DNA from 3 places in the Streptomyces formicae genome. Region 2 is predicted to be linked to each of the others. Evidence: riboswitches for the same ligand, from Rfam matches in the RefSeq annotation. Region 2 holds a riboswitch; each other region holds the start of a gene.
What was found. A riboswitch is a leader RNA that binds a small molecule or an ion and turns the genes downstream of it on or off. The one in region 2 is predicted to bind thiamine pyrophosphate.

Region 1 (9,548 bases), 2.0 Mb from region 2:
AGGCCGTGCGGTGACGGGGACGTGCGCATCGAGCCCACCGACCCGGACCTGCTCGACGACGCCCTGATCAGGCTTCAGGTCGGCGCTGATCAGGCGCTGTTCCGGGTGGGGATCCCGCCGCTGCTCGCGTTCCTCGACCGTACGGACAAGCTGGTGCCGCTGGGGCAGGAGCGGGCGCTGGCCGACTTCGAGACGCATCTCGACGAGGCGCTCGACCGGATCCTCGCCGAAGAGCAGAACGCGGGCTGAACCGACGCCGTCAACGGACGGAAGCGGGTGGCAGATTGCTGCATTTCATGGCATCCGCAGGGAGGCGCCCGCCCCGGGAGACCTCGCAGCCGACGTCACGGCTTGCGGCGTCGACCCCTGCCCCCGCCCCGGGACGGCCGGGCGGTGCTTGAAGCCGTGACGGAAGCCCCACCGGACGTTCCGCCGAGCGTTCCACCGGACACCCCACCGGAGACCGAAGCCGCGGGCGAGCGGTCCGCGGAGACCACGAGTGCGGCCAGCGCGGTCGTCACCGGCACCGAGGCGACCAGGCCGATCGAGCCGATCAGGGTGCGGACGATCTCCTCGGCGACGAGCTCGCTGTTGGCCACCGTGCCCACGCTGGACTGTGCGATCGAGAAGAGGAGCAGCAGGGGCAGCGCCGCGCCCGCGTAGGCGAGGACGAGGGTGTTGACGACCGAGGCGATGTGGTCGCGGCCGATGCGGATGCCCGCGCGGTAGAGGCCGCGCCAGCCCATCGTCGGGTTGGCCTGGTGCAGTTCCCAGACCGCCGATGTCTGGGTGACGGTCACGTCGTCGAGGACGCCGAGCGAACCGATGATGACGCCCGCGAGCAGCAGACCGCTCATGTCGATGGACGGATACAGGCCGTGGATGAGCCCGGTGTTGTCGTCCGTGTTGCCGGTCAGCGCGGCCCAGCCGATGAAGAGGGAGCCGAGCAACCCGATCAGCAGGAGGGAGATCAGGGTGCCGAGGACCGCGACCGAGGTGCGGGCCGTGAGCCCGTGGCACAGATAGAGCGCGATCAGCATGATGGCGCTCGCCCCGATGACCGCCACGACCAGCGGGTTCGAGCCTTGCAGGATGGCGGGCAGGATGAAGAACGTCAGGACCATGAAGCTGATGGCGAGCGCGACCAGGGCCATCAGACCGCGCAGCCTGCCCACCACGACGACGGCGAGCGCGAAGATCCCGGCGAGCAGCGCCATGGGGATCTTGCGGTTCACATCGGTGACGGAGTACTGCAGCCCCTCGGGTGCCTTGGGCTCGTAGGCGACCACCACCTCTTGGCCCGTACGGAGTTGGCGGGGCGAGTCGGGCTGGATGATCTCGTGGAAGGTGCGGCCCTCATCCTTGCCGCTGCTCACCTCGATCGTCGCCTTCTTGCAGATGCCGTCGGCGCGGGACTGCGCGGACTGGCCCTCCGCGGTGGAGGTGTCGCCGTTCGGCGGGGTCTGCGAGGCGTTGAGGTCCTTGCAGGGCAGCTCGAGGACCTTGGTGACCTTCGCCGACTGCATCTGCCGGTCGAAGCCGACACCGGTCCGCTCGTGCGCGGGCGCGCCGCCGGGCCAGAGCACCACGAGCCCCACGACCACCGCCGCCGCGAACGGGATCAGCACCGCCGCGATGACCTTGCGCAGGTGCTTGGAGACCGGCGCGGCCGGGCCGTGGCTGTGCGAATGGCCGTGCGAGTGCCCAGGCGCATTCCCGTGGGAATGCCCGTGCCCGTGGCCCCCTGGAGGCGGGCTGGGGGAGGGCGGCGGGGACGGCGGCTCTGTGGTGGTCACAGCCCGATCATCGCAAGAACGGAGGGGGCCCTCTGTTCAGCGCGCCCGACATGACGCTAGCGTGGAGGCACCTTTGCAATCGCGGGAGCTCGGAGCACCGGGCTGAGAGGGCGCTGACCTCCGTACGCAACGGCACGAACGCATCGTGCACGAGCCGTACGGAATCCGCTGCGTCGACCGCCGAACCTGTTACCGGGTAATGCCGGCGTAGGGAGTAGGTCTCATGACCACATCGGACGCACGCACGCCTGCCTCCAGCACGCCCGAGGGCGCGGAGGCCGGGAAGTCCATCGGCTGGCACAAGGCGTACGTCGAGGGTTCGCGCCCCGATCTGCGGGTGCCGGTCCGTCAGGTGCACCTCACCAACGGCAAGGCCGTCACGCTGTACGACACGTCGGGTCCTTACACCGACCCGTCGGCCGAGACCGACGTCCGCCGCGGCCTTCCGCCGCTGCGGGAGAACTGGATCATCGCCCGCGGCGACACCGAGGAGTACGCGGGCCGCCCGCCCCGTCCCGAGGACGACGGGATCAAGCACACCTCGCCGCGCGGTGGCCTCAAGAACCTCGACGCGGTCTTCCCCGGCCGCCCGCGCCAGCCGCGCAGGGGCCGCGCGGGCCAGGCGGTGACGCAGCTCGCGTACGCCAGGCGCGGGGAGATCACGCCCGAGATGGAATTCATCGGGATCCGCGAGAACCTCGACCCCGAGGTGGTGCGCGCCGAGGTCGCCGCGGGCCGCGCCGTGATCCCGGCGAACGTCAACCACCCGGAGATCGAGCCGATGATCATTGGCAAGAGGTTCCTGGTGAAGGTCAACGCCAACATCGGCAACTCCGCGGTCACTTCCTCCATCGAGGAGGAGGTGGACAAGATGACCTGGGCGACCAAGTGGGGCGCCGACACGGTCATGGACCTGTCCACGGGCCGCAACATCCACACCACCCGCGAGTGGGTCCTGCGCAACTCCCCCGTCCCGATCGGCACCGTGCCGCTCTACCAGGCCCTGGAGAAGGTCGACGGCAAGGCCGAGGAGCTGACCTGGGAGATCTACAAGGACACGGTCATCGAGCAGGCCGAGCAGGGCGTGGACTACATGACGGTCCACGCGGGCGTGCGCCTTCCGTACGTCCCGCTCACCGCGCGCCGCAAGACCGGCATCGTCTCGCGCGGCGGTTCGATCATGGCCGCCTGGTGCCTGGCGCACCACAAGGAGAGCTTCCTCTACGAGCACTTCGAGGAGCTGTGCGAGATCCTCGCGGCGTACGACGTGACGTACTCGCTCGGCGACGGACTGCGTCCCGGGTCGATCGCTGACGCCAACGACGAGGCGCAGTTCGCCGAGCTCAGGACCCTGGGCGAGCTCAACACCATCGCCAAGCGGCACAACGTCCAGACCATGATCGAGGGCCCGGGACACGTCCCGATGCACAAGATCAAGGAGAACATCGACCTCCAGCAGGAGATCTGCGAGGAGGCGCCGTTCTACACGCTCGGCCCGCTGACCACGGACATCGCGCCCGCCTACGACCACATCACCTCCGGCATCGGTGCCGCGATGATCGGCTGGTGGGGCACGGCCATGCTCTGCTACGTCACGCCCAAGGAGCACCTCGGCCTGCCGAACAGGGACGACGTGAAGACGGGCGTCATCACGTACAAGATCGCCGCGCACGCCGCCGACCTCGCCAAGGGGCACCCGGGCGCGCAGGACTGGGACGACGCGCTCTCCGACGCGCGCTTCGAATTCCGCTGGGAGGACCAGTTCAACCTGGCCCTCGACCCGGTCACGGCACGGGAGTTCCACGACGAGACGCTTCCCGCCGAGCCCGCGAAGACGGCGCACTTCTGCTCGATGTGCGGGCCGAAGTTCTGCTCGATGAAGATCTCGCAGGACATCCGGCGCCAGCACGGCGGTGACCTGGCGGAGGACGACATCGAGGCGGGCATGGAGCAGAAGTCCAAGGAGTTCGCCGCGGCGGGCAACAGGGTCTATCTGCCGATCGCCGACTGACCCGACGCACGGACTGAGTTCCTGGTCAGGGCCCCGGCCACCGCGCCCGGGGCCCGCCAGGCACCGGCCGACCTGCCCGGGCGCCCACCAGCCCTGCCAGGGGCGCCCATCAGCCCGTCCCGCGTCGTAACGGAACAGCCAAGATCGCGCACGGCCCGATCCGCGTCCCTACCCTGCCTGACATGGGCGGGATAGATGTGGCCAACGGGGTTGTCGGCGCGGTGCTGGGGATGTTGTTCGCCGTGCTGTTCCAACAGCCGTTGCAGAACTCCTGGTACAGACTGCGGACCCGCTCCACGAGAGCGGTGCGCAGCCTGCGGCAGCGGGAGGAGTCCAGCCCCGCGTGGCGGACCTTCTCGCTGGGGCCCCTCCACACGTCCGCCCTGATCGTGGAGGGTGACGGCGAGACGTCCATACCCGGTGACGCGATCTACGTCCAAGTACTCGACCAGGAGATCGAGTTGCCGTCGGAGATGGACGGCTGGCGCACCGAGATCGAGGCCGAGAGCGCGCGGCTGCGTGCGGAGGGCCGGACACCGCTGTGGAACGGCCCTCGCTACGCGGTCGACTCCTTCGACGTCTCCCGCACCGCCCTCGACGAACAGCCGGAAGTGCACCTGCGGTTACGCCCCACCGATTACTACACGTTCCTCGCGGCACAGCAGCTCGACCGCAGGATGGCGGACGGGACGACTCCGCGGTCCCGCTACCTCGACCCGGACAGTCCACTCCAGGCACCCGCGTTTCTGCAGTGCAGTTTCGCCACCAACGTCGCGGTGGTGACCGCCGACGACATGCTGGTCGTGAGCCAGCGCAGTGAGCGGGTCCGGATGGCGCCGGGCGTCTGGAACTCCTCGGTCAACGAGGGCATGTCACGGCACATCGACTCCTCCGGCCGCAGCGCGCCCGACCTGCACGCCGTCGCGCGACGCGGTATGCGCGAGGAACTCTCCCTCGAACCGGGCGAGTACACGATCGAACTGCTCGCCTTCGTGCTGGACATCGACAAACGCCACTGGAGCGCCCACTTCTACGCCAGGCTGAAGGACCTGACCCGCGAAGGACTCCAGGAGCGGATGAGTAGAGGCGTCGCGGACCGATGGGAGCACGAGACCATCGACTGCGTGCCGTTCCGTCCGGCGGCAGTGATCAGATACCTCTTGCGTGCCGACCGGATCCACCGGTGGGCCCCTCTCGCACCGGCGCTCTTCCACCTCGCGCTGGTGCACGTCTACAGCCGTACGACGGTCGAAAGGGCGGGGGCGCAGATCCTTCGGCGTATGGAGCGGCGGACGCCGGCCGTAGGCAGAGGGCGGCTCACGCCCGGACCGTAGACGGGCGCGTCCGCACAGTGCCATTCTCCTTGGACCACACAGTTCAGGACATAGGTGCCATTGGTGGTGCGATATGGCGACGTCTCTTCGGACGCCTCGGCCGGCCGTTCTCCTGCTTCTGAGCCTCTTGTGCCTGCCCGCCCTCGCCTGCGGGAGCCATGACGATGACGACGGGAGCGGTGGATCGAGTACGTCCGGTGGCGGAGTCGCCGCTTCCGGGGGCGGCATCATCGGCGGCTCGACCTCGGACAGCTCCACCTCGGACGGTTCGACCGCGGGCGGCACGGGGGACACCGGTGACGGCGGGAGCACCGATGGCAGTGGGGACGCCGGAGGCGGTAGTGACACCGGAGCCGGTGGAGACGTCGGCGGCGGGGACAACGGCGGTGGCAAGGTGCCGACCTCCCCGCTGCGCATTCCCGCCATCAACTACAAGGGCCTGCCGTTCGACGCCGTCACCGACTTCGGCAAGCAGACGTGGGAGTCGATCAGGAACGACGTACGCACCGCCTGCAAGGACGGCACGGTCTGTCTGCAGCTGGAGCGGCTGTACAGCGTCGATCTCCCCGCGTCCGAGACCGCGACCGTGTCGGAGTGCGGCTTCGTGAAGATCTCGCCGGCCGCGGGCAACGAGATCGACCGGGGCGCGCCCCTGACGATCATCGGTCTCGGGCCCTGCCTGGGCGGGACGCCGGGTGAGGGCTCGCCTCCCGAGACGCCACCGCCCGACAGCCCGACGCCCAAGAGTCCCTCGCCCGACGGCGCGCCCCCCGATGATTCCGTCTCCGTCTCCCCACCGAGCATCGCCCCCGCTCCATGACCGCACCGGAGCCGCCCGAAGGGACGCTCGGCATCCAGCAGTTGTGGACCATCGTGGGCACGATCATCGCCCCCACCAGCATGATCACCGCGCTCCTGTACTACTTCGGCTGGCACCACGCGTACTGGTTCTTCGACTACTTCGGCGTGAACTCCACCGTCCTCGGCTTCGGCACCACCGACTACCTGATGCGCAGCCTGGACGCGCTCTATGTGCCGCTCACGGTCGCGGCGGGCGCCGCGCTGCTCGCCTTCTGGGGCCATGACCTGCTGCGCAGGCGCCTCACGGCCGGTGCCGAGGTCCGTCTGCTGCGGCGGTCGCTGCCGGTCATGGCGGGCGTCGGCGCGCTGCTCACGCTCGGCGGCTTCTGGTCCGTGCTCGCCCGGAGCTTCTTCCTGCGCCGCATCCTCGTGGCGGCGCCGCTGAGCCTGGCGTTCGGCGTGCTGCTCCTCGCGTACACGCTCCATCTCTGGCGCAGGCTCCCGGCCCTGCCGCCGGACGACGCCCGCGCTCCCGAGCCTGAAGGCGGCCAGGAAGGCGACGACACGGAGCCCCCTGAGCCCTCTGAGCCCTCACCCGCACCTTCAGCCCCACCCGAACCCGCACCAGCCCCGAGCCCGCCCCGCCCGGCGGCGGCCGCGCTCGCCGAGTGGGGTGTCGTCCTCGTGCTCGTGGGGCTCGGTCTCTTCTGGGCGGCCAATGACTACGCGGCCGCCGTCGGCGAGACCCGTGCCCGCGAGTTCGCCGCGGACCTGCCCACCTATCCGTACGCGATCGTCTACAGCGCGGACAGCCTCAGCCTCACCGCACCGGGCGTGCGCGAGACGCGCTGCAAGGACCCCAAGGCCGCCTATCGCTTCCGCTACGACGGGCTCAAGCTCATGATCCAGTCCGGGAATCAGTACGTCCTCGTCCCCGAGCGCTGGTCCCGGGTCGACGGAGTGGCCGTACTCCTTCCCCGATCCCCCTCCGTGCGCATCGAGTTCGCGCCGCCGCTCGCCGGCAGCGGCGCCTCGAAGAGGTGTTGAATTCTCCGGCTACGACTGCTCCGGCCGACTACTCCGGCTTGTGATCGGGCCCGCCGAAGTCCGGGCTGGAGAAGTCGGGGCTCGAGTAGCTCGGCCGCGGACCTGCCGTAGGCCCGCCATCAGGGCTGCTGAACCCCGGCCGGTGGTAGCCGAGTTGGGGCATGCGGTTGTTCCCCGCGTCGGATCCCGACGTCAGAGTGCGGGCCGCGCGGCTCGTACTCGGATCCGTCAGGGCCTCCCGCAGGAACGGCAGGACGCCCCGCTCCATGAGGGCCCGGCCCCAGGCTTCCCTGGCCCGGTCCACCTCCTTGTACCGCTCGCCGTGCGATCCCGCCGCCTGGAGCGAGGTGGCGCCGTTGCGCAGGGCGGTCAGGAGCAGACCGACCGCGGCGACCAGGATGCCCCCTGCGGTGAGCGCGCCGAACAGCCATCCCGCGGTGAGCAGGGTGTCGGCGAAGGCGGGCTCGGGGTTGAGCATCTTCAGGATGTACCCGACGAGCAGGAAGATCGCGGCGGCCGTCCCCGCGAGGACGGGTGCGAGGACCGCGACGACGGCGATCGCCCCGGCTCCCGCTGCCGCTGGTTCGGCCACCTCGCCCATCGTGGTGGCGAGGCTGACGCCGCCGGAGCCCGACTCCGCGGCGGTCTGTCCACTCCCTTCGCGGATCGACGTGGACGACGGTCGAGGTTCGCGCAACTCCTCGCGAACCTTCACGTAGTGCGCGTACTCGGTCGCTGCCGCGGCCGTGATCAGTGCTGTCGCGTTCAGGGCCATGGTGCGCAGTTGTTCGGTGTTGAGCCGCTGGCCCACTGCGGCGAGTTCCGGGTGGTCAGGTGCGGTGCGCAGCGCCTCATCGAGGATCCGCTCATACTCGGGGCGGTCCTCATTGAGCAGGTGTGGAGCGCTGTTCATGTGCATCCCCCGATGCTCCGTAGGGCTAGGGCTCGCATGGCTACGAGCCGTTGGGCAGAAACGGAGGGGAGCCTGCTACGGATAAGCCGATGGTAGAGCCGTGACGGCACGCGGTGACAGGGGGTTTCCAGAAATAGGCCCCCTGGCCAGCGTGATCCTGTAATGCAGCCCCTGCCCAGCTAACGCTCAGATACCCAGGGGGAGTTGTCGGACCAGTAGCTTTCCGGCCATGGTCACTCCGCCGTCCATGGCGATGGCAAGCCCTTCGGCGTAGACGTGCGGGCCCTCGATGACCGGACCGCCCCCGTCCGACTCGTCCTCGGAGCCGACGTCGCCCAGGAGGTAGGGGATGGGGCTGTGACCGTGCACGATGCGCGTGCCGCCGTACATGTCGAGGAGTTCGCGTACGGCCGAGGGGCCCGACTCGTCGCGGAAGGCGAAGCGCTTGGTGAACTTGCGGAAGAGGTCCCAGCACTCGTCGGCGTCGTTGCGCGTGAGGGTCTCGCGGATCGTGTCGTTCACCGCCTCGATCGAGTCACCGTAATCCAGGTAGGCGGTCGTGTCGGAGTGCACGAGGAGATGGCCGTCGGCCTCCTCCATCGCGTCCAGGCGGGCCATCCACTGGAGGTGGTGGTCCTCCAGGCGCTCCATGTCGGTCTTCTGGCCGCCGTTCAGGAGCCAGGCCGCCTGGAAGGTGGCGGTGCCCGCGCCGGAGTTGACGGGGGTGTCCCCGAAGCGCTTGGCGCCGAGCAGGAGCAGCTCGTGGTTGCCCATGAGCGCCTTGCAGTAGCCGCCCGCGGCCGCGGCCTCCGCGGAGAGCCGCATCACGAGGTCGATGACGCCGATGCCGTCGGGCCCGCGGTCGGTGAAGTCGCCGAGGAACCAGAGCCGCGCGTTGCCCGCGGACCAGTTGCCCTCGGCGTCGATGAGGCCCTGCTCCTGGAGCGCCGCGACGAGCTCTTCCAGATAGCCGTGCACGTCGCCGACGACGTACAGCGGGCCGTGCTCGTCGCTCGCCCGCGGCTGCGGGGGCTCCGGCATGGTCTGCACCTGCACCTGGACGGTGTCCCCCCGGTTGATGACCGGCAGGTCGCGCTGGGTGGGGGTGTAGCCGTCGTCCGACGGTTCACCCCCGCCGGGGGCGCTCTCCTGGGGGTTCCCGGTGGTCTCATGGACGTACGCCGGTACGCGGAAGTCGCGCAGCGTCGCCGTCCGCACATCGGGTCCCTGACCGGCCCCCTGAGTCATCGACCCCTCCACCACCATTGCGCCGCGTCTGCACCGAGATCGGACTGCTTGGTCGCAGCGGCCCGCGGTGTCGTCCGCCCATCATAGGAATGCGGCTACCGCTGTGTGGTGCACCAGGGGTGGTCAATCGATGCTGGACCCCAGTTCACCGCGGTTTTCTCCCGAATTGGGCAGAGGTTTCCCCGCTGGTGGGGGGACCTCTGCCCGGTCGTCCTCGGGGTCAGCCCTGGCCGGAAGAGCGGGGCGGGCTGACCGTCGTGCGCGGTGGACGTCGCTCGGACGAGGTGCGCACGATCAGTTCGGTCGGTATCACCTGCTCGACCGGACGCCCCGCGTCGAGGCCCTCGATGGCGTCGATGAGGAGCTGGACGACGGCCGTGCCGATGCGCCGCGGTTTG
Region 2 (9,548 bases):
CGTCCTGACGGAAGAATCATGGCCATGAGCACGACCACCTCGCCCCGGCAGGCGCCCCCTTCCCGGCCGACCGTTCCCACCCGGCCGACCGTCCTGCGCCGCCGCCTGCGCGCGCTGGCCGCCGCGCCCGCCTACCCGTGGATCACGGGCGCGGTCCTGACCGTGGGCGCGGCCGCCGAACTCGTGGTGTTCCCCGGCTCGGTGACCAACGCGAGCGCGATCCTGGTGTCCACGGCCTCACTGATGTGGCGACGCGCCTTCCCGCCGGTGGCCCTGGTGACCGTCGCCGCCGGGCTGGTCAGCTTCGGCGCCGACACCTCCCTGTCCATCGCGGTGATGACCAGCGGCCTCATCGGCTGTTACGTCCTCGGCAGGCACCGCGTCCTGCACCCCGCGCTGCTCGTCGCGGGCGGCACGCTCGGCGCCCTCGCCACCAACCTGTGGCACATCCTGAGCTGGGCCCGCGACGACCGCCTCCCCGACGTCCCCGCGCTCGGCAACGCGGGCTCGCTCGGTCTGTTCGCCGAGGCGTTCGGGCTCTGCGCGGTGATCCTCGGCGCGGTCAGCATGGGCGACGCGGTGCGCGCCCGCGAGGAGACCCGACGCGAACGGGCCCTTGCCCAGGCCCAGTTGATCGCCATGGAGCGACGGCAGGCCGCCCAGGCGGAGCGGGCGGCGATCGCCCGCGAGCTGCACGACATCGTCGCGCACTCGGTGTCGATGATCGCGGTGCAGGCGGAGAGCGCCACGTACACGACGCCGGGACTCACCCCGGGGGCCCGCGAGGGGTTCCAGCAGATCGCGGGCACGGCCCGAGACTCGATGGCCGAACTGCGCCGCCTGCTCGGCGTCCTGCGCACCCCGCAGCACGACGAGACCGCGGCGACCGCGCCGCAGCCCACGCTCGACCGCCTCGACGAACTCCTGGCCCGGCACCGGGCGGTGGGCGGCAGCGCGGAGCTGCGGATCACCGGCGAGCGGGTGCCGCTGCCCGCCGCGTGGGAACTGTCCGCGTACCGCATCGTGCAGGAGTCGCTGACCAACGCCCGCAAACACGCGCCCGGCGCCGCCACCGTGGTCGAACTGGGCTACCGCGCCGACCGATTGACGCTCCGCGTCGCCGACGACGGCCCGGGGCCACCACTGCCCGGCGGCTCGGCCGGCGGCCACGGCCTGACCGGGATGCGCGAACGCGCCGCCCTGGTCGGCGGCAGCCTCACCGCGGGCGCGGGCACCTCCGGCGGCTTCACGGTGGAGGCGGAACTCCCGTGGTGACACGGAACTCGGGCACCTCAGGACAGGACGGACCCCGCGTGATCAGAACCCTCGTCGCCGACGACCAGGCCGTCGTCCGCACCGGATTCGTGAACCTCCTGAGCACCCAGGACGACATCGAGGTCGTCGCCGAGGCGGCGGACGGCGCCCGGGCGGTCGCGCTCGCCGCCGAGCACCGCCCCGACCTGGTGCTCCTGGACATCCGCATGCCGACGATGAACGGCATCGACGCGGCCCGGGAGATCCTCGCCGCGTCCGGCGGCGCGACCCGGGCCCTGATGCTGACGACGTTCGGACTCGACGAGTACGTCTACGACGCGCTGGCCGCGGGAGCCTCCGGGTTCCTGCTCAAGGACTGCACGTTCCCCGAACTCCTGCACGCCGTACGGGTGGTAGCGGCGGGCAACGCGCTGCTCGCGCCCGAGATCACCCAGCGCCTCGTCGCGGAGTTCGCGCGCCAGCGGGCCGCCGTACCCCCGGCGCGGGACGTCGAGGGGCTGACCGCCCGCGAGGCCGAGGTGCTCGTCCTCATCGCGCGGGGCCTGTCGAACGCGGAGATCGCCGACCGCCTGACGATCACCGACCACACCGTGAAGACGCACATCAACCGGCTCTTCGCCAAGAGGGAACTGCGCGACCGGGCGCAGGCGGTGATCCTTGCGTACGAGTCGGGGCTCGTCAGGGCGTCACCCGAGCCCTGAGCGGGCCGATCCGGCACAGAACCGGTCAGCCGAACCGGTCAGCCGAACGTCGCCCGCTCCAGCCAGAAGTCGAGCAGTTCCCGCTCCCCGACGACCTCCACGAGACCGCTGTCGAGCGGCCGCCTCCGGTAGAAGGCGAGCAGCACCTCCGTGAGCGGCCCGCGCAGCGCGACGGACGCCTTCGCGTGCCCGCGCCGCCAGGTGAATCCGTCCTCGCCGAACTCGATGAGCCACTCGGCGTCCAGGCCCTGCGGGGCGTCGGTCGCGTGCAGGTGGATGCTGCGCCCCGCGCCCTTCAGCTCGGACGCGCTGTCCTCGGGAGAGGTCCGCTGCACGAACTGGACGATCTCCAGCCACTCGTCGATCGCGTCGGCCGCGACGTCCGGCGCCACCTCGTACGCGACACCCGCGGCGATCGCCGCGTCCGCGCGGTGGATCGCCAGCTCGTGCGTCATGCGCCGCGCCCAGAATCCCGCGGTGTGGTCCTCGGCCCACGCCCACACCTTGGTGTCGGCGTCGGTGTCCCGGAAGACGCGCTCGGCGAACTCGGCGGTCTCGGCGAGCCAGGCGTCGAGCGCGGCGGGGTCGTCGTCCTCGGGGCCCGGCGCGTTCGGCACGGCCTCGTCGGGGACGTTCTGCTCGGCGCGGGTCTCGATCAGGTGCCCGCTCCAGCGCACCGCTCCGCCCATGTGCCGGGCGAGCTGGCCCAGCGTCCAGTCCGGGCAGGTCGGCACGGTGACGGAGAGGTCGGCACCGGCCAGGGTCGTCCTCAAGAGGTCGAACTGGCGGGTGACTTCGGCACGGTACCGATCATGGCTCAAGGTGGTCATGGCTCGAACTCTAGAGCGACTTCACCGGAGCGGCACCTGTGTTTCGTCCGGCGCCGTCGGCGAGCACCACCACGTCCTCCGCGTCGAACCCGACGCCGACCCTCTCCCCCACCTCGGGCGCCCGCCGCAAAGCGCACGCCGCCTCCAGGCGCGGTCCCTCGGCAGCCTTGAGGTGCACGGCGACATGGGTGCCGCGGAAGGTACGGCCCGTCACCACGCAGGGCAGGCCCTCGGCGGTGGGGACGAGGCGCACTCCGGCCGGGCGCACCAGGATCTTGTGCCGTCCGGCCGGGGTGTCCTGCGGCACGGGCACCTTGCCCCAGGCCGTGTCCGCGCTGCCGCCCGACACCGTCGCCGCGACGATGTTGTCGAAGCCGAGGAAGCGCGCCACGAACTCGTCCGCGGGCCGCTGCCACACCTCGAGCGGGCTGCCGGACTGGGCGATCCGCCCGTCCCGCATCACGACGACCCGGTCGGCGAGCGCGAACGCCTCGCCCTGGTCGTGCGTGACGGCGAGCACGGTGGTGCCCAACTCGCCGAAGAGTTCGCGGAGTTCGACCACGAGGCGCTCCCGCAGCGAGCGGTCGAGCTGCCCGAGCGGCTCGTCCAGCATCAGGAGCCTGGGGCGCGGGGCCAGCGCACGCGCGAGCGCGACCCGCTGCTGCTCGCCGCCGGAGAGCGAGGCCACCGCCCGCCGCTGGGCCTTCGGGAGCCCGACGAGCTCCAGCAACTCGGCGACCCGGTCGGCCTGTTCACCCCGCGAAGCGCCGTGCATGCGCAGGCCGAAGGCCACGTTGCCCGCCACGTCGCGCTGCGGGAAGAGCTGGTGGTCCTGGAACATCAGACCGACGCCCCGCTTGTGCGCGGGCACCCCGGCCTGGTCACGGCCGCCGAGCAGGACCCGCCCCGCGTCGAGCCCCTGCAACCCGGCGACCGCCCGCAGCAGCGTCGACTTGCCGCTGCCGCTCGGGCCGAGCACACAGACGATCTCGTGCTCGGCGACATCGAGGTCGACGGCGTCGAGCGCGGCCCGCGCCCCGAAGCGTACGGTCGCGTCCCGCAGGCTCAGCAGGGGGTCCGTCAAGGCGGTCGTCATCAGAACTCCCCTGTGGTGCGGTCGGTACGGATGCGTTCCAGGAGCAGCAGCGACACCGCGCACACCACCATGAGGATCGTCGAAAGCGCCATCGCCTGGCCGTAGTTGAGGTCCCCGGCCCGACCGAGCAGGCGCGCCACGGCGACCGGAAGAGTCGGGTTGTCGGGCCGCGCGATGAAGACGGTCGCGCCGAACTCGCCGAGCGAGACGGCGAAGGCGAACCCGGCGGCGATCAGCAGCGCCCGCCGCACCATCGGCAGGTCCACCTCCCGCCAGGCCCGCAGCGGCGAAGCCCCGAGCACGGCGGCCGCCTCGCGAAGGCGTCCGTCCACCGCGCGCAGGACGGGCAGCATCGTGCGGACGACGAAGGGCACGCCCACCAGCGCCTGGGCGAGCGGCACCAGGATCCAGGAGGACCGCAGATCGAGCGGCGGCTTGTCCAGGGTGATCAGGAAACCGAAGCCGACGGTCACCGCGGAGACCCCGAGCGGCAGCATCAGCAGCGCGTCGAAACCGCGCACGAGCCGCCCTGCCCTGCGCGTGAGCGCGGCGGCGGCGAGCCCGCCGATGACGACCGCGATGGCCGTGGCCACGACCGCGTACTGCAACGAATTCCACACCGCCTCGATCGGCGGCACGAGGAAGGCGCCGCCCTCCGCCGAGGTCAGCTCCTTGTAGTACGCGAATCCGAACCCGTCGGGACCGTCGAAGGACCGCTGGATCAGCACCCCGAGCGGCAACAGGATCAGTACGGCGACCGTGGCCATGACCAGGCCGAGCAGCGTCCACTGCCCCGCGCCGCGCGGCCGCCGCGCGACGGCCGAGGCGTCGACGAGCTTCAGCGCGCTCTCGCGCCGCCGCACCGTCCACGCGTGGACGGCCAGGATCAGCCCGACCGCGGCGAACTGCACGATCGTCAGGACGGCGGCCGTCGGCAGGTCGAGCAGTTGGGCGGTCTGCCGGTAGATCTCCACTTCGAGCGTGGAGTACGCGGGTCCGCCGAGGATCTGCACGACGCCGAAGGAGGTGAAGGTGAAGAGGAAGACCATGAGCGCGGCCGCCGCGACGGCGGGCCCGAGCGCGGGCAGCGTCACCGTCCGCCAGGCCCTGAAGCGCGAGGCGCCGAGCATCCGCGCGGCCTCCTCCTGCCGGGGGTCGAGCTGCGACCAGAGCCCGCCCACGGTCCGTACGACGACCGCGTAGTTGAAGAAGACGTGCGCGAGCAGGATCGCCCAGACCGTGGTGTCCAGGCGCACGCCCCACAGCTCGTCGAGGAGCCCGCCCCTGCCGAGCAGCGCGAGGAAGGCGGTCCCGACGACGACCGTCGGCAGCACGAACGGCACGGTGACGACGGCCCGCAGGACCTGCTTGCCCGGGAAGTCGAAGCGCGCGAAGACGTACGCGCCGGGGAGCGCGACGAGCAGCGTGAGCGCGGTCGACGCGAGCGCCTGCCAGGTGGTGAACCACAGCACGTGCCGGATGTCGGACTGCCCGAGCACCTCGGTGATCCGCCCGAACCGCCAGGCGCCGTCGACGTGCAGTCCGCGCGAGACGATCGCCGTGACCGGATAGGCGAAGAAGAGCGCGAAGAACGCGACGGGCACGGCCATCAGACCGAGCCGCGCCGCGCCCCCGCGCGAACGCCCCTTCAGGGGGCGTCCCTTCAGGGGGCGCTCCTTCTCTCCGGTCGCCTCCGTCACTTCAGTACGAGCGAGGTCCACGACTTGATCCACGACTCGCGGTTGTCGGCGATCTTCTTCGGGGCCAGGGTCTCGGGCTTGTCGACCGTCACGCCGTGCTCCGTGAACAGCTCGGGCAGCTTGGTCCCCTCGCGCACCGGGTTCACGAACATGTTCAGCGGCATGTCCTCCTGGAACTCCTTGCCCGCGAGGAAGTCCAGGAGCGCCTTGCCGCCCTTCTCGTTCTTGGCGTTGCCGAGCAGGCCCGCGTACTCGACCTGCCGGAAGCAGGTACCGGTCGCGACGCCGGTCGGCGCCTGCTTCGGCTGCGGCTTGGCGTAGAGGACCTCGACGGGCGGGGACGAGGCGTACGAGACGACGAGCGGCCGGTCCCCCTTGGCCTTCTTGCCGCCCGCGGACCCGGAGAACTCCTCGTTGTATGCCTGCTCCCAGCCGTCGACGACCTTGACGCCGTTGGCCTTGAGCTTCTTCCAGTAGCCCTCCCAGCCGCCGTCGCCGTACGCGGCGGCGGTGCCGAGCAGGAAGCCGAGGCCGGGCGAGGAGGTCGCGGCGTTCTCGGTGACGAGGAGGTCCTTGTACCGCGGCTCGGCCAGATCGTCGAAGGACTTCGGCGGGGCCAGCTTCTTCTCTTCGAAGTACTTCTTGTCGTAGTTGACGCAGATGTCGCCGCTGTCGACGGGCGTGACCCGGTGCTTGTCCTGGTCGACCCGGAACTCCGGCTTGATCTTCTCCGAGCCCTTGGCCTCGTACGACTGGAAGAGCCCGTTGTCGAGCGCCCGCGAGAGGAGGGTGTTGTCGACGCCGAAGAAGACGTCGCCCTGCGGGTTGTCCTTGGAGAGGATCGCCTTGTTGACGGCGGCGCCCGCGTCCCCGTCCTTGAGGACGTTGACCTTGTATCCGGAGCGCTTCTCGAACGCCTTCAGCACGTCCTTGGAGACGTTGAAGGAGTCGTGGCTGACGAGCGTGACGCTCTTGGAGTCGGACGTGCCGGAACCGCTGTCGGAGCTGCCGCACGCGGAGAGCGCGACGAGTCCGATGCCCACCGCGACCGCGGTGAACGTGACCTTCTTGGTGGTGCTCACGGAAACCCCTCCTGGGTGACCAGGAGAAGACGCGGCCCCGCCCGCCGACCGGGTGGCCTGCGGGCAGGGCGCTACAGCTTGAGTAATGCCCGAACTTCCTACCCAGAATGACCTGGGCGAGGTTCAGAGGGTCTGCGGCGCACCTGTCCGGATGCCGCACTCTCAGCGCTGTGGCGCTCCCCTGTCGGAATATGCAGATGTGTGTACGAAGCCGTACGCCCGCCAGACTACCTCTCGGCCGCGGCGAGCTGGCCGCACGCTCCGTCGATCTCCTGACCACGGGTGTCCCGGATGGTCACCGGCACCCCATGGGCGGCGATGGCCTCGACGAACGCCTTCTCGTCCTCGGGCCGCGACGCCGTCCACTTCGAGCCCGGCGTCGGGTTCAGCGGGATCAGGTTCACGTGCACCGGCTTGTTCTTGAGCATCCGGCCGAGCCGGTCACCGCGCCACGCCTGGTCGTTGATGTCCCTGATCAGCGCGTACTCGATGGAGAGCCGACGCCCGGACTTCGCGGCGTACTCCCAGCCCGCGTCGAGCACCTCGCTCACCTTCCACCGCGTGTTCACGGGGACGAGGGTGTCGCGCAGCTCGTCGTCCGGCGCGTGCAGCGAGATGGCGAGGCGGCACTTGAAGCCCTCGTCGGAGAACCGGTGGATCGCCGGGACCAGGCCGACCGTCGAGACGGTGATCCCACGCTGCGAGAGGCCGAGGCCGTCCGGCTCCGGGTCGGTGAGCCGACGGATGGCACCGGCCACCCGGTTGTAGTTGGCGAGGGGCTCGCCCATGCCCATGAAGACGATGTTGGAGAGCCGCGCGGGACCGCCCGGAATCTCGCCGTCCCTGAGCGCCCGCATGCCGTCCACGATCTGGTGCACGATCTCACCGGTCGACAGGTTCCTGTCGAGACCGGCCTGGCCCGTGGCACAGAACGGGCAGTTCATGCCGCACCCGGCCTGGGAGCTGATGCACATGGTGACCCGGTCCGGGTAGCGCATGAGCACCGACTCCACCAGCGTCCCGTCGAAGAGGCGCCAGAGCGTCTTGCGGGTGGTGTCGTCGTCACAGCTGATGTGCCGCACCACGGACATCAGATCGGGCAGCAACGCCTCACGGAGCTTCTCGCGCGCACCGGCGGGGATGTCGGTCCACTCGGCCGGGTCGTGCGCGTACCGCGCGAAGTAGTGCTGCGAAAGCTGCTTGGCGCGAAACGGCTTCTCGCCGATGGCGGCGACGGCTTCCTTGCGCTCGGCGGGCGTGAGGTCGGCGAGATGCCGCGGGGGCTTCTTGGCACCGCGGGGCGCGACGAAAGTGAGTTCTCCGGGTACAGGCATGGTCCATCCAGTGTCGCAGACATACGACAAAGGGCTCGCCGCCCTGTGGACAACGAGCCCCTCACGCATGAATGCGCAGGTCAGACCGGCAATCAGCCGGACCCGACGAAGATCACGAGCAGCAGCCAGACCACGGGCGCCGTCGGCAGGAGGGAATCCAGCCGATCCATGATGCCGCCGTGGCCCGGCAGCAGCGTGCCCATGTCCTTGATGCCCAGGTCCCGCTTGATCATCGACTCGCCGAGGTCGCCGAGCGTGGCGCTCGCCGCGACCGCGAAACCGATGAGCAGGCCCTGCCACCAGGTGCCGTCCTCGATCAGGAACTGCATGCACAGCGCGCCCGCCGCCATCGCGAAGGTGACCGCTCCGAGCAGGCCCTCGCGGGTCTTGCCGGGGCTGATGCGCGGCGCGAGCTTGTGCTTGCCGAAGCGCCAGCCGATCGCGTACGCGCCGGTGTCGCTGACCACGGTCAGGAGCAGGAACGTGAGCACCCGCTGCGGGCCGTCGTCCGCGGTGAGCATCAGCGCCACGAAGGTCGCGAGGAACGGGACGTAGAAGGCCGCGAAGACCCCCGCCGTGACGTCCTTCAGATAGCCCTCGGGAGGCTCGGTCATGCGCCATACGAGGACCGCGAGCGCGGTGAGCGCCATCGCCACCCAGGCGCCCTCGGCCCCGCGCACGTAACCGGCGACGACCATCGCCGCGCCGCCCACCGCCAGCGGGACCAGCGGCGCCTTGATGCCCTTGCGCTCCTCGAGCCGGGAGGTGAGCTCCCACAGACCGACCACGACGGCGACCGCTATGACGCCGATGAAGACGGCCTTCACGATGAACAACGACGCGATGATCACCGCGCCGAGTCCCACACCGACTCCTATGGCCGCCCCGAGGTCGCGGCCCGCGCTCTTCTTCTGCGGCGCTGCCGGGGCGGGCTGTGGTGCGCTGGGCATGGGCTCCTGCGGAGGCTCGTCACGGAACAGGGGGCCGCCCATCCGAGTGGCCCCCCGGTCGTCGTCCTGGTCTCCGCCGCTCACGGGTACGTCGGGCACGATGGGCATGGGCTGCGTCTCAGACGGAAACAGCGCGTCCTGCGCATCGTACGCGGGACCTGCCGGGGTCGCCCCCTGACCAGGTCCCTGGTCGGACGGCCCCCAATACCCGGCTCTGGGCGGCGCCCCCCAGGAAGAGTCGTTCACGGATCGCTTTCCTGATTCCTCAGACTTCGATCAGCCTCGGTCGAACATCGAGCAGACCTCGGTCAGACCTCGAGCAGCTCGGCTTCCTTGTGCTTGAGCAGCTCGTCCACCTGTGCGACGTACTTCGCGGTGGTGTCGTCGAGCTCCTTCTCGGCGCGACGTCCCTCGTCCTCGCCGATGTCGCCGTCCTTGATCGCCTTGTCGAAGGCTTCCTTGGCCTTGCGACGGATCGACCGGATCGAGATCTTGGAGTCCTCGGCCTTGGTCTTGGCGACCTTGATGTACTCCTTGCGGCGGTCCTGGGTGAGCTCCGGGAACGTCACACGGATGATGT
Region 3 (9,548 bases), 4.2 Mb from region 2:
GTGGCCGCCGACGGGATTGCGGGACGCGCCCTGGGGCGGTGTGCTGTTCGGGGACGGCGTGCTGGGGGACTTGTCGCTGCTCACGCCGTCCAGGGTGGCACGCGCGCGGGGTGATCCCGCCAGCGGTCCACCCCGGCCGGGGGCTCAGCGGATCGTGATGGTGATCGACGAGCCCTTGGGCGCCTCGTCGCCGCCCTCCACCGACTGCTCCTTCACGGTGTCCCCGAAGAGGCCGAGCAGCCCGCGGTCCTTGTCCACCTCGAAGCCCGCGCCCTCCAGCTTGGAGGTGGCCTCGCCGACGCTCATGCCGGTCACGTCCGGGACCTCGACCATCACCGGGCCCTTGGAGATCGTCAGGGTGACCGTGTCGCCCTCGGCGAGCTCCGTGCCCTCGACGGGGGACTGCTTGGCGACGCTGCCCTTGTCCTCGTCGGAGAAGGCCCGCTTCTCCGCGATCTCGACCTTGAGACCGGCCTCCTCCAGCTCGGAGACGGCGTCCTCCTCGGAGTCGCCCGTCACGTCAGGGGCCGAGATCGGGGCGCCCTTGGAGACGACGAGGGCGACGGCCGAACCCGCCTTGCGCGTGAACCCGGCCCGCGGCTCCGTGCTGATCACGGTGCCCCTCTTGACGTCCTCGTTGAACTTCTCGGTGACCATGCCCGGTTCGAGCCCGGAGCTCTTCAGCTCCTTCTTCGCCGTCGCGAGGGCGATGCCCTTGACGTCGGGGACCTTCACGGTCTCCGGCCCTCGCGAGACGGTCAGCGTCACCCTGCCGTTGTCACGGATGCGCTCACCGGCCGCCGGATCGGTGGCCATGACGGTGCCGCGCTTGTCGGTGTCGCTGTACGCGTGCTTGACCTCCTTCACGTCGAGCCCGGCCTCGTCGAGGCGCTTCTTGGCCTGCGCCTCGGTCTTCGTGAGGAGCGGCGGGACCTTCGTGAACTGGCCGGAGTTGATGTACCAGACGCCCGCGCCGAGCCCCAGGACGAGGAGCACGGCGGTGATCACCGCGACCGTCCGGCGGCGCGGGTCGAGCCGCCTTCGCGAGGCCCGCGCGGGGGCGGGCGGCGCGGGCGGCGGGGTGGGCAGGACGCTGGTGCGGTTGAGGGCGTCCTGGTCGTCCTGCCCGCTCTCCTCGGGGAGCGCCAGCTGGACGGAGCGCGCCGCGCGCGGGATCACGTGCGTACGGTCGTCGGCGTTGTCGTGGTCCGCGTGCGCCTGCGGCGGCACCGCGTCCAGCTGCTCCTCGGTGAGGGCGGACCGGGCCTGCCGCAGTTGCGCGAGCAGCGCCACCGCGTCGTACGGACGGACGTCGGGGGTGCGGGCGGTGGCGGACGCGACCAGCTCGTCGAGTTCGTAGGCGAGGCCGGGGACGGCGGCCGACGGGGGCGGCACGTCCTCGTTGAGGTGCTGGTAGAGCACCTGGGCCGGGGAGTCACCGGAGTGCGGCTTGGCGCCGGTCAGCATTTCGTAGAGCACGACCCCGCAGGCGTACACGTCGACGCGGGTGTCCGACGTGCCGTGCTCGATCTGCTCGGGGGCGAGGTAGGAGACGGTCCCGAGGACGGTGCCGGTCGTGTTCGTGACGGTGTCCACCGCGCGCACGAGCCCGAAGTCGGCGACCTTGACCCGGCCGTCGTCCCCTATGAGCACGTTCTCCGGCTTCATGTCGCGGTGCACGAACCCGGCGCGGTGCGCGGCGCCGAGCGCCGCGAGGACCGGCTCCAGGATGTCGAGCGCGGCCCGGGGGCGCAGGGCTCCGCGGTCGCGCAGGACGTCACGCAGGGTGCAGCCCGCGATGTACTCCATCGCCAGATAGACGTACGAACCGTCCGTGCCCTGGTCGAAGACGCCGACCACGTTCGGATGGGAGAGGCGGGCGACCGACTTGGCCTCGCGGATGAAGCGGTCGACGAAGGTGGCGTCGGCGGCCAGCGTCGGGTGCATCACCTTGAGCGCGAGCACGCGGTCGAGGCGGGTGTCCACGGCCCGGTAGACCGTGGCCATCCCGCCGACCGCGATGCGCCCGTCGATCCGGTAACGGCCGTCGAGCAGCTGCCCGACGAGCGGGTCCTGAAGGGTCGTGTCCACGGAGGGGAGTCTACGAGCCACCACCGACACGCCGTCCCGTCCGGGGGGATTCACAGCAGTAATGCAGCCGAGCTGTAACAGGCCCCCCGGGGAGCCGGGCCTCCCGGCGGCCGGGCCCCTGAGCGGCCGGGCCCCTCAGAACGCGGGCCGCTCCGGATCGAGGCGTGCCATGCCCTCCTCCGGAGAGGACGCCTCCGCGAAGTGCCGCCGCGGGATCCGCCCGGCCCGGTGCGCGAGACGCCCCGCCTCGACGCCGTGCCGCATGGCCTCGGCCATCAGGACCGGCTCCTGCGCCCGGGTCACCGCGGAGGCGAGCATCACACCGGCGCAGCCCAGCTCCATCGCGAGCGCCGCGTCGGACGCGGTGCCCGCGCCCGCGTCCAGGATCACCGGCACGCGCGCGTGCTCCACGATCAGCTGGAAGTTGTGCGGATTGCGGATGCCGAGCCCGGAGCCGATGGGGGAGCCGAGCGGCATGATCGCCGCGCAGCCCGCGTCCTCCAGCTTCCGCGCGAGGACCGGATCGTCGTTGGTGTACGGGAGCACGGTGAAGCCGTCGTCGACCAGGACCTCCGCGGCGTCCAGGAGCTCGATCGGGTCGGGCAGCAGGGTGCGCTCGTCCGCGATGACCTCCAGCTTCACGAGGTCGGTGCCGAGCGCCTCACGCGCGAGACGGGCGGTGAGGACGGCCTCGCCCGCGGTGAAGCAGCCCGCCGTGTTCGGCAGGACGCGGATGCCGAGCCGGTCGAGGACGGAGAGCACGGAGCCCTGCACGCCCGGGTCGAGGCGGCGCATCGCGACGGTCGTCAGCTCGGTGCCCGACGCGACGAGGGAACGCTCAAGGACGTCCAGGCTCGGTGCCCCGCCGGTGCCCATGATCAGGCGCGAGGAGAGGGTCAGACCGCCGATGCCGAAGGGGTCGTCTGCCATGGTCGCTTCAGCCTCCCTGGACGGCGGTGAGTACTTCGACGCGGTCGCCCGAACTGAGCGCGGTGCTGGACCAGCGCGTGCGGGGCACGACGGTTTCGTTGAGGGCGGCGGCCACTCCGGAGTGGGCCGTCGTGAGGGTGGCGACGAGGGCGCCGAGCGTGGTGCCGGGGGCGACGTCCCGTACGTCCCCGTTGAGGGAGACCGAGAAGGACAGCGGTGTGGTGGTCATGCGGGCTGCTCCGTAAGGGCGGCAGAAGTGGCGGCAGAGGTGGCGGGAGGAGGCGCGGTGGGGGAGTCGGCGAAGCGCCGTGGTGTGAACGGGCGGGCCTCGTCCGGCAGTTCACCGGTGACCAGGGCGTGCGCCAGCACGTCACCCGTGATGGGCGTCAGCAGGACGCCGTTGCGGTAGTGGCCGGTGGCCAGCTGAAGCCCGGGCAGGCGCGTCGGGCCGAGCATCGGCGCGTTGTCGGGGGAGCCGGGGCGCAGGCCCGCGCGGGTCTCGGTGAGCGGCAGTTCCGTGATGCCGGGGACGAGCTCGTGGGCGTCCCTGAGCAGCTCGTAGACGCCGCCCGCGGTGACCGTGGTGTCCCAGCCCAGCTCCTCGCTGGTCGCGCCGACCACGAGCTCGCCGTTCTCCCGGGGCACCAGATAGACGTGGCTGCCGCGCACCACGGCCCGCACGGTGCGGCTGAGGAACGGCGCGTACGCCCTCGGCACCGTCAGCCTGAGCACCTGCCCCTTCACGGGGCGCACGGGCGGCAGGACGTCGTCGGGAACGCCCGCGAGGCGCCCGCTGAGGCTGCCCGCGGCGAGCACGACCTGCCCCGCGGTCAGCTCGGTGCCGTCCGCGGTGACGACGCCGCGGGCCCGGTCGCGGACGACGGAGAGGCGCTCGGCCCAGGCGCGGTGGAAGACGACACCGGCCCGCTCGCAGGCCACCAGAAGGGCCGCGGTCAGCCGACGCGGGTCGACCTGGTGGTCGCCGTCGACCCGCAGCCCGCCGCGCACGCCCGGGGCGAGCATCGGTTCGAGGCGGCGGCACTCGCGGCCGGTCAGCCACTCCGACGCGAGCCCCGAATCGCGCTGCAACGCGTGCAGTTCGCGCAGATGGGCGCGGTCGTCGGAGTCGAGCGCCACGGCGAGCGTGCCGCACGCGCGGTAGCCGATGTCGTGACCGCTCGCCTCGGTCAGCTCGGCGGCGAAGTCCGGATAGCGCCGCGCCGACGCGAGGTTGAGGCCGAGCAGGGTCTGCTCGCCGTAGTGCAGCTCGGTGACGGCGGCCAGCATGCCCGCGGCGACCTGGGCCGCGCCGCCGCCGGGTGCGGGGTCCACGACCGCGGTGGACAGGCCGCGCTGGGCCGCCCGCCAGGCCGTGACCAGGCCGATGATGCCGCCTCCCACGACGAGGACGTCAGCGGTGGCGGACGGTGTCGCGGGCGGTGGTGTCGTAGGTGAATGCATGGGCGTCCAGCCCCTCCCTTCGCCGGCATGACCCGGATCAGGTTCGTACGGTCGGAGGCCGTCCCAGCCTCCCTCTCAGCCCGGTGCGTCCGGGCTCCCGCGAGTGCTCTGCACCGCCAGCCTAGCCCGTCGCTTCCGGCCGCAGTAGGGGAGCTGTCCGGGTATGCGCAGTGACGGTGTGTCAAAGATCTCCTCCGTGCCCTCTGAGGCCGGGCGGGGGCGCGGTCCTAAGGTGATCGGGTGAGCGAGCAGCAGAGGCACGCAGAGCGGCACGTCGTCATCGTCGGTGCGGGGATGGCCGGTGTGCAGACCGCCGTCGCCCTGCGCGAGCAAGGGTTCGCGGGAACGGTGACCCTGATCGGCGCGGAACCCCATCAGCCGTACGACAGGCCGCCGCTGTCCAAGGCGGTGCTGCTCGGCAAGGCGGAGGGCTCCGCGTTCGACATCGACTTCGAGGCGCTCGGCATCGCCCTCGACCTGGGCCGCGAGGTCACCGGGGTGCGCCCCGCCGACCACGAACTGGACACCGCCACGGGTCCCGTCGCCTACGACGTCCTGGTCCTCGCGACCGGCGCCGCCCCGGTCAGGCTGCCCGGCACCGAGGGCGTTCCCGGCGTCCACCTCCTGCGCACCCTCGACGACGCCGAGCGGCTGCGCCCCGTCCTCGCCGAGCAGCACGACGTCGTGGTCGTCGGCGCGGGCTGGATCGGCGCCGAGTTCGCCACCGCCGCGCGCGAGGCGGGCTGCGGGGTCACCGTGGTCGAGGCGGCGGAGCGGCCGCTCGCGGGCGCGCTGCCCGCCGAGGTCGCCGCTCCCATGGAGGGCTGGTACGCGGACTCCGGAGCCACGCTGCGCACCCACGCGCGCGTGGAGCGCGTCGAGCCCGGCGTCGTGGTCCTCTCCGACGGCACGCGGCTGCCCGCGGGCGCCGTGGTGGTCGGCATCGGCGCGCGCCCCGCGACCGACTGGCTCACCGACTCCGGCATCGAGCTCGGCGCCCACCGCGAGGTCCTGGCCGACGAGCGCCTGCGCACCTCCGCGCCCGACGTGTACGCGGTCGGCGACTGCGCCTCCTTCCCCTCGGGCAGGTACGGCCAACGCCTGCTCGTCCACCACTGGGACAACGCGCTCCAGGGCCCGCGCACGGTGGCGGCGAACATCGTCGGCGAGGACCCCGCCGCGTACGACCCCGTGCCGTACTTCTGGTCGGAGCAGTTCGGCCGCTTCGTGCAGTACGCCGGTCATCACGCGTCCGCCGACCAGCTGGTGTGGCGCGGTGACCCGACGACCGCGGCCTGGTCCGTGTGCTGGCTCCGCGAAGGCGCCCTGGTGGCGGTCCTGGCAGTGGGCCGCCCCCGCGACCTGGCCCAGGGCCGCAAACTCATCGAGGCATCAGCCCACCTGGACCCGACCCTGGCGGCGGACCCGTCGACCCCCCTGAAGAAGGCCCAGCTGTAGCCCCGCAAGGGGCGCGGGGAACTGCGCGCCCAGCCCCCACGACCCGCAGCCGAAAGCGACGCCCCAGGCAAGCCCTCGCCCCCGACCAGATGCGGCCCGGTTTCCGGCCCCCGGCCAGAGATGGCAGGCTTGACCACGTGACCGAGATTGACGCAAAGACCGATGCTCTCGTCCCCGCCTGGCTCCACCTCCCCGACATCGCCGAAATGCTCGATGTCGAGGTGACGCGTGTGCGCCAGCTGGTCAAGGAGGGCCAGCTGATCGCCGTACGCCGTGGTGAGAACCGCGCGCTCCAGGTGCCGGCCGCCTTCATCGACGGCGACAAGGTCGTCAAGGGCCTCGCCGGCACCCTGACGCTCCTGAGGGACGACGGTTTCTCCGACGAAGAGATGCTCGAGTGGCTCTTCACCGCCGACCCGACCCTGCCCGGCACCCCCGCGCAGGCCCTGAGCGAGAATCGCGGCACGGAGGTGAAGCGTCGAGCCCAGGCGCTTGCCGTCTGACCTGAACGAACCGTTCGACGCGGGGGCCGAGGGAGGTGCGCACCGCACCGCCCGCGGCCCCGTGCGCACCGAAACCGACAACGGGGGGACCTCTCCATGGCCACCAAGCCCGCGCCCGCACGGCTCGCCGACGCCCGGCTCTACCTGTGCGTGGACGCCCGCAAGCGCCAGGGAGACCTCCCGGAGTTCCTCGACGCCGTCCTCGCGGGCGGCGTCGACATCGTGCAGCTGCGCGACAAGGGCATGGAGGCGGGCGAGGAGCTGGAGCACCTCCAGGTCTTCCGCGACGCCTGCCGCAGGCACGGCAAGCTCCTCGCGGTGAACGACCGCGCTGACGTCGCGCACGCCATCGGCGCCGACGTGCTGCACCTGGGCCAGGGCGACCTGCCCGTCCCCGCCGCCCGCGCCATCCTCGGCGCCACCGGCGACGACGTGCTCGTGGGCCGCTCCACGCACGCCGAGTCCGAGGCCGCGGCGGCCGCCACGCAGGACGGCGTGGACTACTTCTGCACCGGGCCGTGCTGGCCCACGCCGACCAAGCCGGGGCGCCACGCCCCCGGGCTGGACCTGGTCAGGTACACGGCCTCGCTGGGCACGGACCGCCCGTGGTTCGCGATCGGCGGCATCGACGCGGGCAATCTCGACGAGGTGCTCGACGCGGGCGCCACCCGGGTCGTGGTGGTCCGCGCGATCACCGAGGCGGACGATCCCGGCGCGGCCGCCGCCGATCTCGCCAAGCGGCTGCGCGCACGAACGTCTGTGTGAGCAACAGCCCGGGAGTGTCCGATCCGTGGACAACAGCCCGGCAAAGCGGACAATTCGCGGATGCGTGGTTGGGGGACCGGCGCAGCCTGGCTAACCTGCGGGTATGGCCCTAGGCACAGCTTCGACCAGGACTGACCGTGCGCGCACGGTGCGCGACATGCTCGCGACCGGTAAGACGACGTTTTCCTTCGAGTTCTCCGCGCCGAAAACGCCGAAGGGCGAGCGGAACCTGTGGAACGCGCTGCGCCGGGTCGAGGCGGTCGCGCCTGACTTCGTCTCCGTGACGTACGGGGCGGGCGGCTCGACCCGCACGGGGACGGTCAAGGAGACCCAGCAGATCGTCGCCGACACGACGCTGACGCCGGTCGCCCATCTGACCGCGGTCGACCACTCCGTGGCCGAACTGCGCAACATCATCGGGCAGTACGCGGACGCGGGCATCAGGAACATGCTCGCGGTCCGCGGCGACCCGCCCGGCGACCCCCTCGGTGACTGGATCGCCCACCCCGAGGGCCTCACCTACGCCGCCGAACTGGTCGAACTCATCAAGGAGTCGGGCGACTTCTGCGTGGGCGTCGCGGCCTTCCCCGCGATGCACCCGCGCTCGCCCGACTGGGAGTCCGACACCCGCCACTTCATCGACAAGTGCCGGGCCGGGGCGGACTACGCGATCACCCAGATGTTCTTCGACCCGGAGGAGTACCTGCGGCTGCGCGACCGCGTCGAGGCCGCGGGCTGCCACACTCCGATCATCCCCGAGATGATGCCGGTCACCAACGTCCGCCAGCTCGAACGGCTGCCCCAGCTCAGCAACGCCGTGGTCCCGGCCGAGTTGAAAGAGCGCATCCTCTCGGTCAAAGACGATCCCGCCGCTGTACGCTCCATTGGCATCGAGTTCGCCACGGAGTTCTGCGCGCGGTTGCTGGCCGAAGGCGTGCCGGGACTGCACTTCATCACGCTCAACAACTCCACGGCGACGCTGGAGATCTACGAAAATCTGGGCCTGCACCACCAGGCCTGAACGGCCGTACCCCGGTACCCACGGGGAACAGCGGTAGGGGAGAGGGGCGTACATGGGCTGGGCGGTCCTCTACATCGCGTTCGGATTCGTCGCGCTGTGGCTGCTGGGCGAGGTGCTGTTGCAGTACAAGGCCAGGCTGCGCTGGCGGCTGCTGGCCTTCGTGGGCTTCCTCGGTGTCGTCCTCGGCGTGCTGATGCCGTCGGTGTGGGTGATCGGCCTCGGCGCCATTGCCTTCGCCACCGGCCAGACCTATGTGACGCTGTCGTTCCGCAAGGGCTTCTCCACCGGCTGGGCGCTCGGCGGCCAGCCGGGTCTCAGCAAGCGCCGCAGGGGTTCCTCGCGGGGCGCCGCCGCGCAGGGGGCGGAGGCCAAGGACCCGACACTCCAGGTCTCCGACCTGGAGTTCGAGGTACCGCCGCCGCCCGCACACGACCCCGGGGGACTCGGCGACCCCGGGATATACGAGCCGGAGCCGCTGCCGGACGACACCGGCCAGTACGGGGTGTACAGCGACGCGGCGTACGAGCGCCAGGCGGGCACGGACGGGGCCCACCAGGGCGACGGCTACGGGTACGACGCCGCGGCCTTCGCCGGGTACGACCAGCAGGCGTACGGGTACGACGAGACCGGGCAGCAGCAGTACGCCGCGTACTCCGACCCCTACATCGGCACGCAGACCTACGGCGCGGGGCAGGGCTACGACGCCTACGGCGACCAGCAGCAGTACGCGCCGTACGGCGGCGACACCTACGGCGGGCTCGGCGAGACCTACCAGGAGACGCCGCCCGGCGGGGTCTGGGTGCCGCAGCAGCGCAGCACCGACGACCCCTACGGCGGCGAACTCCCGCCGGAGCAGCCCTATCCGTACCAGGGCGGGAACACCGGCGGTTACGACAACTCCGGCTACAACGAGCAGCAGTACCGGTACTGAGCCCGGTCCCGGGGTGGCTCACTGCGAGCCGCGGAACTCCGGTCCCTCGACGATCAGACCGGCCACCAGCGTGCCCGACATGCCCGCGTGCGGCAGGCCGCCGCCGGGGTGGGACCAGCCGCCGACGGCGTAGAGCCCTTGCACGCGCGTGCTGTTGGCCGGGTGCAGGTGCCTGCCGTCGGCCGCGGCGAGCGTCGGGGCGGGCACCGCTCCGCCGTCGGCGCCGGTGGCCTCCGCGATGTCCGACGGGGTGCGGACCTCATGCCACAGGAGCCGCTCGCGCAGACCGGGCACGGCCCGCTCTGCGTGGGTGATCAGCTGCTCGGCACGCGCCGCGAAGACCTCTCGCGAGGCCCGGTCGTCGGCGGCGGCACGGTGCGCGGGCACC

Region 1: it holds a riboswitch for thiamine pyrophosphate, as region 2 does, so the genes downstream of both, thiC (phosphomethylpyrimidine synthase ThiC) here and KY5_RS29460 (thiamine ABC transporter substrate-binding protein) in region 2, are expected to answer to the same signal.
Region 3: it holds a riboswitch for thiamine pyrophosphate, as region 2 does, so the genes downstream of both, thiO (glycine oxidase ThiO) here and KY5_RS29460 (thiamine ABC transporter substrate-binding protein) in region 2, are expected to answer to the same signal.

What each region holds. Positions count from the first base shown of each region.
Region 1 is NZ_CP022685.1:4,738,375-4,747,922, reverse strand. Features, by position in the region: gene KY5_RS20350 (SsgA family sporulation/cell division regulator) at 1-249, shown strand, start outside; gene KY5_RS20345 (YibE/F family protein) at 345-1,796, opposite strand; TPP riboswitch at 1,868-2,027, shown strand; gene thiC (phosphomethylpyrimidine synthase ThiC) at 2,020-3,807, shown strand; gene KY5_RS20335 (hypothetical protein) at 3,990-5,141, shown strand; gene KY5_RS20330 (hypothetical protein) at 5,269-5,961, shown strand; gene KY5_RS20325 (hypothetical protein) at 5,958-6,989, shown strand; gene KY5_RS20320 (hypothetical protein) at 7,018-7,908, opposite strand; gene KY5_RS20315 (metallophosphoesterase) at 8,089-9,150, opposite strand; gene KY5_RS20310 (LacI family DNA-binding transcriptional regulator) at 9,371-9,548, opposite strand, start outside.
Region 2 is NZ_CP022685.1:6,698,161-6,707,708, reverse strand. Features, by position in the region: gene KY5_RS29485 (sensor histidine kinase) at 25-1,275, shown strand; gene KY5_RS29480 (response regulator) at 1,314-1,976, shown strand; gene KY5_RS29475 (maleylpyruvate isomerase family mycothiol-dependent enzyme) at 2,015-2,806, opposite strand; gene KY5_RS29470 (ABC transporter ATP-binding protein) at 2,817-3,890, opposite strand; gene KY5_RS29465 (ABC transporter permease) at 3,902-5,623, opposite strand; gene KY5_RS29460 (thiamine ABC transporter substrate-binding protein) at 5,599-6,684, opposite strand; TPP riboswitch at 6,762-6,877, opposite strand; gene rlmN (23S rRNA (adenine(2503)-C(2))-methyltransferase RlmN) at 6,912-8,018, opposite strand; gene KY5_RS29450 (phosphatidate cytidylyltransferase) at 8,111-9,214, opposite strand; gene frr (ribosome recycling factor) at 9,277-9,548, opposite strand, start outside.
Region 3 is NZ_CP022685.1:2,500,623-2,510,170, reverse strand. Features, by position in the region: gene KY5_RS10550 (deoxyribonuclease IV) at 1-84, opposite strand, end outside; gene pknB (Stk1 family PASTA domain-containing Ser/Thr kinase) at 145-2,091, opposite strand; gene KY5_RS10540 (thiazole synthase) at 2,227-3,021, opposite strand; gene thiS (sulfur carrier protein ThiS) at 3,029-3,250, opposite strand; gene thiO (glycine oxidase ThiO) at 3,247-4,482, opposite strand; TPP riboswitch at 4,480-4,593, opposite strand; gene KY5_RS10525 (NAD(P)/FAD-dependent oxidoreductase) at 4,777-5,940, shown strand; gene KY5_RS10520 (Rv2175c family DNA-binding protein) at 6,078-6,443, shown strand; gene thiE (thiamine phosphate synthase) at 6,540-7,208, shown strand; gene metF (methylenetetrahydrofolate reductase [NAD(P)H]) at 7,312-8,229, shown strand; gene KY5_RS10505 (hypothetical protein) at 8,282-9,160, shown strand; gene KY5_RS10500 (phytoene desaturase family protein) at 9,179-9,548, opposite strand, start outside.